Regions from separate parts of the Streptomyces sp. NPDC001315 genome, predicted to be linked through region 2. Evidence: riboswitches for the same ligand, from Rfam matches in the RefSeq annotation. Region 2 holds a riboswitch; each other region holds the start of a gene.
The links. Region 2 has a riboswitch for S-adenosylmethionine ahead of ACFY16_RS05600 (aminotransferase class V-fold PLP-dependent enzyme). Riboswitches for the same ligand answer to the same signal wherever they lie in the genome.
Positions count from the first base shown of each region.

Region 1: another riboswitch for S-adenosylmethionine. It lies ahead of thrC (threonine synthase); the one in region 2 lies ahead of ACFY16_RS05600 (aminotransferase class V-fold PLP-dependent enzyme).
Region 3: another riboswitch for S-adenosylmethionine. It lies ahead of ACFY16_RS27185 (putative leader peptide); the one in region 2 lies ahead of ACFY16_RS05600 (aminotransferase class V-fold PLP-dependent enzyme).

Region 1 is NZ_JBIAWZ010000008.1:341,354-343,610, forward strand. Features, by position in the region: gene thrC (threonine synthase) at 1-1,123, opposite strand, end outside; SAM riboswitch class I at 1,141-1,281, opposite strand; gene ACFY16_RS24150 (glucosyl-3-phosphoglycerate synthase) at 1,461-2,257, shown strand, end outside.
Region 2 is NZ_JBIAWZ010000001.1:1,263,520-1,265,776, forward strand. Features, by position in the region: gene ACFY16_RS05600 (aminotransferase class V-fold PLP-dependent enzyme) at 1-933, opposite strand, end outside; SAM riboswitch class IV at 1,113-1,229, opposite strand; gene trpD (anthranilate phosphoribosyltransferase) at 1,303-2,257, opposite strand, start outside.
Region 3 is NZ_JBIAWZ010000011.1:86,122-88,378, forward strand. Features, by position in the region: gene ACFY16_RS27180 (ABC transporter substrate-binding protein) at 1-844, opposite strand, end outside; gene ACFY16_RS27185 (putative leader peptide) at 1,061-1,192, opposite strand; SAM riboswitch class IV at 1,212-1,324, opposite strand; gene ACFY16_RS27190 (MFS transporter) at 1,741-2,257, shown strand, end outside.

The DNA of each region.
Region 1 (2,257 bases), on a different contig from region 2:
TCACGCCCACGGTCACCCCGCCGGCCGTCTCGGCGAAGATGCCCTCGGTCCGCGCCAACAGCTTGATCGCGTCCACGATCTGCTCGTCCGTCACATCCTCCACCGCACCGCCCGTGCGGCGCGCGATGTCCAGGACGTACGGCCCGTCGGCCGGGTTGCCGATCGCGAGGGACTTGGCGATGGTGTCCGGCTTCTGGGGACGTACGACGTCGTGGCCTGCCTTGTACGCCACGGACACCGGCGAGCAGCCTTCCGCCTGCGCACCGAAGATCTTGTACGGCTTGTCCTCGACCAGCCCGAGCTTGATCAGCTCCTGCAGGCCCTTGTCGATCTTCGTGAGCTGGGAGCCGGAGGCGATCGGGACGACCAGCTGGTCGGGCAGCTGCCAGCCGAGCTGCTCGCAGATCTCGTACGCGAGGGTCTTCGAGCCCTCCGCGTAGTACGGCCGCAGGTTGACGTTGACGAAGCCCCAGCCCTCGCCCGCCGGGTCGCCGATCAGCTCGGAGCAGAAGCGGTTCACGTCGTCGTAGTTGCCCTCGATGCCGACGAGCTCGCCGCCGTAGACGGCGGCCATGACGACCTTGCCCTGCTCCAGGTCGTGCGGGATGAACACGCAGGAGCGGAAGCCGGCCCGGGCGGCGGCGGCGCCCACGGCGCCGGCCAGGTTGCCGGTGGAGGAGCAGGAGAGGGTGGTGAACCCGAAGGCGCGGGCGGCCTCGAGGGCCTGGGCGACGACGCGGTCCTTGAAGGAGTGCGTCGGGTTGCCGGAGTCGTCCTTGACGAAGAGCTTGCCGGCGTCGACACCGAGCTCGCGCGCCAGGTTGTCGGCCTTGACGAGCTTGGTCCAGCCGGGGTTGATGTTGGGCTTGGTCGCCACGTCCGCGGGGACGGGCAGCAGTGGTGCGTAGCGCCAGATGTTCGCGGGTCCCGCCTCGATCTGCTTGCGGAGCTCCTCGGTGTCGTAGGCCGAGAAGTCGTACGCGATCTCGAGCGGGCCGAAACACTCCTCGCAGGCGAAGACCGGGCCGAGCGGCACGCGGTGACCGCACTCGCGGCAGGAAAGCGCCGCGGCGGGGCCCAGATCGACGGAGTTCGTGGTGCTTGCAACAGTCTGCACAGCCATGGAGGCGAGGCCCTTTCTCCTCATCTTCCTCACGGCGCACTTCGCCGTGAGACGGATTTGGCACCTTCCCTAGTCGGGAGCCTCGCGGTGAACGAGAACCGACTGGAGGGTTGCCGGGGCTTCATCGGGCCGTATCCCTCTGCCCCTCTGGATGAGCGGTATGTAGTTGTGAACGGCGGGCCACCCCGGACATGCGATGGTCACCCGCGTTGTTCAAGACTGTAACCGAAGGCCAGGACAGTTGAGAGAGTCGTCCGAACCGCGAGATGCCTGTGCCCATAGCCGCCACCGCTGCGGGCCCCTTTCCCGCCGCGAGAACGTAGAAGGAGCCGCCACTGTGCTGGAAGAAGTCGAGCGCTGGCTGAGCACACGCTCCTGGTCCGTGACCGATCGGCCGCTCCACCAGCTCCTTGCCGCGAAACGCGCCAGGGGCCAGTCGGTCTCCGTCGTCCTGCCCGCGCTCAACGAGGAGGAGACGGTCGGCGACATCGTCGCCGTGATCCGTCACGACCTCATGCAGCAGGTCCCGCTCGTCGACGAGATCGTCGTCGTCGACTCGGGATCCACCGACCGCACCTCCGAGGTGGCCGCCGCCGCGGGCGCCCGGGTCGTCCACCGCGACGACATCCTGCCCCGTATCCCGGCCGTGCCGGGCAAGGGCGAGGTGCTCTGGCGGTCCCTGCTGGTCACCGGCGGGGACATCGTCTGCTTCATCGACGCCGACCTGAGGGAATTCTCCTCCGACTTCGTGTCCGGAATCGTGGGCCCGCTGCTCACCGACCCGGACGTCGATCTCGTCAAGGGCATGTACGACCGCCCGCTGGGCACCGAGTCGGATTCGCTCGCCTCCGGCACTGAGTTGAATTCGCTCGCCTCCGGCAAGACCGCCGGCCAGGGCGGCCGGGTGACGGAGCTGATGGCCCGACCGCTGCTGAACATGCACTGGCCGCAGCTGGCCGGTTTCGTGCAGCCGCTCGGCGGCGAGTACGCGGCCCGCCGCTCGCTGCTGGAGCAGCTCCCCTTCCCGGTCGGATACGGGGTGGAACTGGGCATGCTGGTCGACTCGCTGCACCTGGTGGGTCTCGACGCCCTCGCCCAGGTGGACGTCGGTGTGCGCAAGCACCGGCACCAGGA
Region 2 (2,257 bases):
GGCGACGAGCGTGTCGAAGCCGGCCTCGGTGAGGGCCTTGCAGGCGGAGGCGATGGAGTAGGCGCCGATGACGTTCGGCGAGCCGGCCTCGTGGCGGGCGGCGCTCTCGTGCCACTCCACGTCCACTCCGCCGTCCTCGCGCCGGGTGACCTTGCGGCTGGCGCCGCCGCCCGCCAGGTACGGCTCGGCCGCACGCAGCCAGTCCGCGCGGCCGGCCAGGACACCGGAGCCGAACGGGGCGTACAGCTTGTGGCCGGAGAAGGCGACCCAGTCGACGTCGAGGTCCTGTACCGACACCGGGTGGTGCGGGGCGAGCTGGGCGGCGTCCAGGACGATGCGGGCGCCGTGCGCGTGCGCGGCCGCGGCCAGCTCCCGTACGGGCCACAGCTCGCCGGTGACGTTCGAGGCGCCGGTGACGCAGACCAGGGCCGGGCCGTAGGGGTCGCGGTCGGCGAGGGCGCGCTCCAGGGTCTCGACGGCCTGACCCGGGGTGCGCGGGGCGTCGAGATAGGTGACCTGGGCGTCCTTCCAGGGCAGCAGCGAGGCGTGATGCTCGGTCTCGAAGACGAAGACCTGGCAGTCGGCGGGGAGCGCGGCCGCGAGGAGGTTGAGCGAGTCGGTGGTGGACCGGGTGAAGACGACCTGGTCGTCGGTACGGCAGTCGAGGAACTCCGCGACGGTCCCGCGGGCGTTCTCGAAGAGGTCCGTGGAGAGCTGGGAGAGGTAGCCGGCGCCGCGGTGGACGCTGCCGTAGTACGGGGCGTACGCCGCCACGTCGTCCCAGACGCGCTGGAGGGCGGGGGCGCTGGCCGCGTAGTCGAGCGCGGCATAGGTGACTTCGCCGCCCGTGACGAGCGGGACGGTGACATCCCGGCCCAGAACGGGCAGCGGGGAACAAAGCGACTGGTCGGCGGCAGCGGTGGAGACGGACATGGTGAACTCCTGTGAGAAGCAAGAGGAATCACCGCGCGAGCGGATACGGCTCAAGCACGGAGAAAGGTGAAAGGGGTATGCGGAGGCGGGGCTCTACGCCCTATCGCATTCGCTTGCTCACAGAAGGCTCCCTCGACGACCAGGACCCCTGGGCTGTGCTTGCTCGAAGAAGCGTGAGGGGTCCGCGCTTGCCGTAGACCTCGCTGCCTACGGCCTGGTCTTCACCCGGGGCACCCCGCCACGGACGGAGGGTTGCCGGACAGTCGGCCGGGGCCTCATGACTGTCACTCATGACCTGAACAGGAAAATACGTGAAGTGATCGCGGTCCCGCAACTCATGTCCGGATTACGGGACCGCACTCACATCCGCTACGCGTTGCTGACGGCCACCCAGCGCTCCAGCGTCCGCTTGGCCGCGCCCGAGTCGATCGACTCCGCCGCCTTGTCCATGCCGGCGCGGATCTGCTCGGCCAGCGTCCCCGAGCCCGGCTCCAGCGCGACCAGCGCCGCCGCCGAGTTCAGCAGGACGGCGTCCCGCACCGGGCCGGTCTCGCCGCCCAGCAGCCGACGCGCCACGTCCGCGTTGAACGACGCGTCGGCGCCCCGCAGCGCCTCCACCGGCACCAGCTCGATACCGACGTCCCGCGGGTCGAAGGCCTCCTCGCTCACCTTGCCATCCCGGACGACCCACACCCGGGAGGTGGACGTCGTGGTGAGCTCGTCGAGGCCGTCGTCGCCGCGGAACACCAGCGAGGAGTTGCCGCGCTCGGCGAAGACACCCGCGATGATGGGCGCCATGCGCAGATCGGCGACGCCGATCGCCTGGGACTTCACCTTCGCCGGGTTGGTCAGCGGACCCAGGAAGTTGAACACCGTCCGGATGCCCAGCTGACCGCGCGCCGCCGCCACATGGCGCAGCGCCGGATGGAACTTCACCGCGAAGCAGAAGGTGATCCCGGCCTCCTCGGCGACCTCCGCCACCCGCTTCGGCGTCAGCTCGAGATTGACCCCGAGCTTCTCCAGGACGTCCGAGGCACCCGACGCCGACGACGCGGCCCGGTTGCCGTGCTTGACGACCTTGGCACCGGTGCCGGCGATGACGATCGAGGACATCGTGGAGATGTTCACCGTCTTCGCGCCGTCGCCGCCCGTACCGACGATGTCGACGGTGGCGCCCGGCACCTGGATCACGTTCGCGTGCTCGTACATGGCCCGGACGAGGCCCGTGATCTCCTCGACGGTCTCGCCCTTGGCCCGCAGCGCCACCGCGAACCCGGCGATCTGCGCGTCGGTCGCCTCGCCGCGCATGATCCGGTCCATCGCC
Region 3 (2,257 bases), on a different contig from region 2:
CCTTGAGCGCCGCCTCGTTGGCCTTTCCGACGCTGCTGATCGCGTCCACCTGCCCGGACTGGAGACTGCCGGCCCGGACCCCTGCCTCGGGCACCACCTTGAACACCAGCTTGTCCAGGTAGGCCTCGCCCTTCTTGGACCACAGCGAGGAGCCCCAGGCGTAGCCGGTGCGCTTGGCCAGGGTGATCGACTGGTTCTGCACATACTGCTTCAGTACGAACGGCCCGGATCCGATCACGCCGTCGCTGCACTTCTGCTGCGGGGTCTTCTTCACGCTGGCCGACGACTCGATGCCCAGCGAGTGGGTCGAGGTCGCCTGGAGGAACTGGGCGTTGGGCACCTTGAACGTCACCTTGACGGTGAGCGGGTCCACCACGGTGGTGCTCTTGACGCCGCTCAGATAGCCCTGGGCGAGGGTCCCCAGGGCGCCGAGCTTCGGCACCGCGTCGAAGTTGTCCTTGACCACCTGTGCGGTCAGCTCCGACCCGTCGCTGAAGGTGACACCCGACCGCAGGTGGAATGTGAACGTCGTCGCCTCGGCGTCGATGTCCCAGCTCTTGGCCAGCCACGGCACGATCTTGCCGGTCTCGGGGTCCTGGTCGGTCAGGGAGTCCACGCTCTGGCGCACCGAGTAGATGCTTTCGTTGCTGCCGGACTGTTGCGGGTCCACGCAGCCGGCGTCGGAACCCACCGCGAAGGTCAAGGTGCCGCCGGACTTCGCCGGGCGGCTTCCGCTGCCGGAGTCGTCACCGCCCGACCCGCAGGCGGTCAGCAGAACACTGGTGGTCAGCAGGGCGGCCAGGGGCGCCCATTGGGAGAGTCTGATATCCGGGAGTGCTTTCACGGAAGGGTTTCTCCTACTCGTGTTCACCAGGCACGGGGTGCCGTGCGAGGCACGGCCGTACATGGGCGTGCGGGCCCGGCCGGATCGACACCGGCAGCGGGGGAGCGCTGTACAGACAGGGGGCCAGGGAGAAAGACACCGAGAGCGGTGGCAAGGAGAAAAGTACGAAGAAGCCGTGGCTGGGTAACGGACGTCAGTCGACGCCGACCGAGCTCGTCAGGCCTGACAGAGGCAGCTGGTCGAGCGCTTCAGATCGATGTGGCGTCGGCGCGAGAGCTGGGAGAACGCCGTGGCGTCGGTGAAGGAGACAGCCGGGTCACCACAGTGCCGCATGCCGGTCCTCCCCATCTCCGGCCCCGGTCCCGGGGCCACGCGCTTGCGGGAATTGTCGTGATCCCGCCGGGCTTTCACCTGGAGCACCCCACCGCGCGGGAGGGTTGCCGGTCAGCGAGCCAGGGCTTGACGCTGACACTCAATGCCCGTCGCGATGCTACGGAGCGGCCTTGTCGTACGTCAATGCCGGAATCGGGCGCCCTGTTCGAGAAGGCGGGGCCGTCTCACGTGCCGGGACGCGTGGTGGACGCTCCTCGCGCCGTGTGCTTTGATCCGGCCATGGAGACCGCAGGTCAGGCACGCACCGTGCTGCTCGATCCCTTCTGGGTGGGCCGCCGCGCCGATCAGTTCGACCAGACCTGTCGCTGACCACTCGCTCCCTTCAGTCCTTTCTGCGCCCGTGCACCGCCGTGCCTTCGCGCGGATCCGGACCGGCATCGCCGGCCGCCTCCGGTGGGGAACCCGTCGTGCGGCCCTTCTCCGCCCGCCTCGGCCGCCCCGGGGCTCTCCCTGCGACGCGTCCGTCGCGTGCACCACCTGGCCGACCCATCGGAAAGAGACGCATGGCCGTCAACAGCACCGCCCCGGCAGGGGTGTTCGCCGCGCTGCGGGTCCGTGACTATCGGATCTACTGGAGCACGGGTCTGGTGTCCAACGTCGGCAGCGCCATGCAGGGTGTCGCGCTGGACTGGTACGTCCTGACGCTCACCCACAGCGGGACCGCGCTCGGCTGGGTCGTGGGCCTTCAGTTCGCCCCAGTGCTGCTGTTCGGCCTGTGGGGCGGGGTCATAGCCGACCGGTACGACCGGCGGGCCCTGCTGCTGTGGACCCAGACGCTGTACGCCGTGCAGGCCCTGCTCCTGACGGTGATGGTGCTCTCCGGCCATGCCCCGCTGTGGCTTCTGTACGTCCTGTCCTTCGCCCTGGGCTGCGTGTTCACGGTGGAGAACCCCGCTCGGCTGTCCTTCGTCACCGAACTGGTCGGCCGGGCTCTGATCCCGAAGGCGGCGGGCCTGAACATCCTGTCCCTGAACGCCGCCCGCCTGATCGGCCCGGCGATCGCCGGTGTGCTGGTCGGGG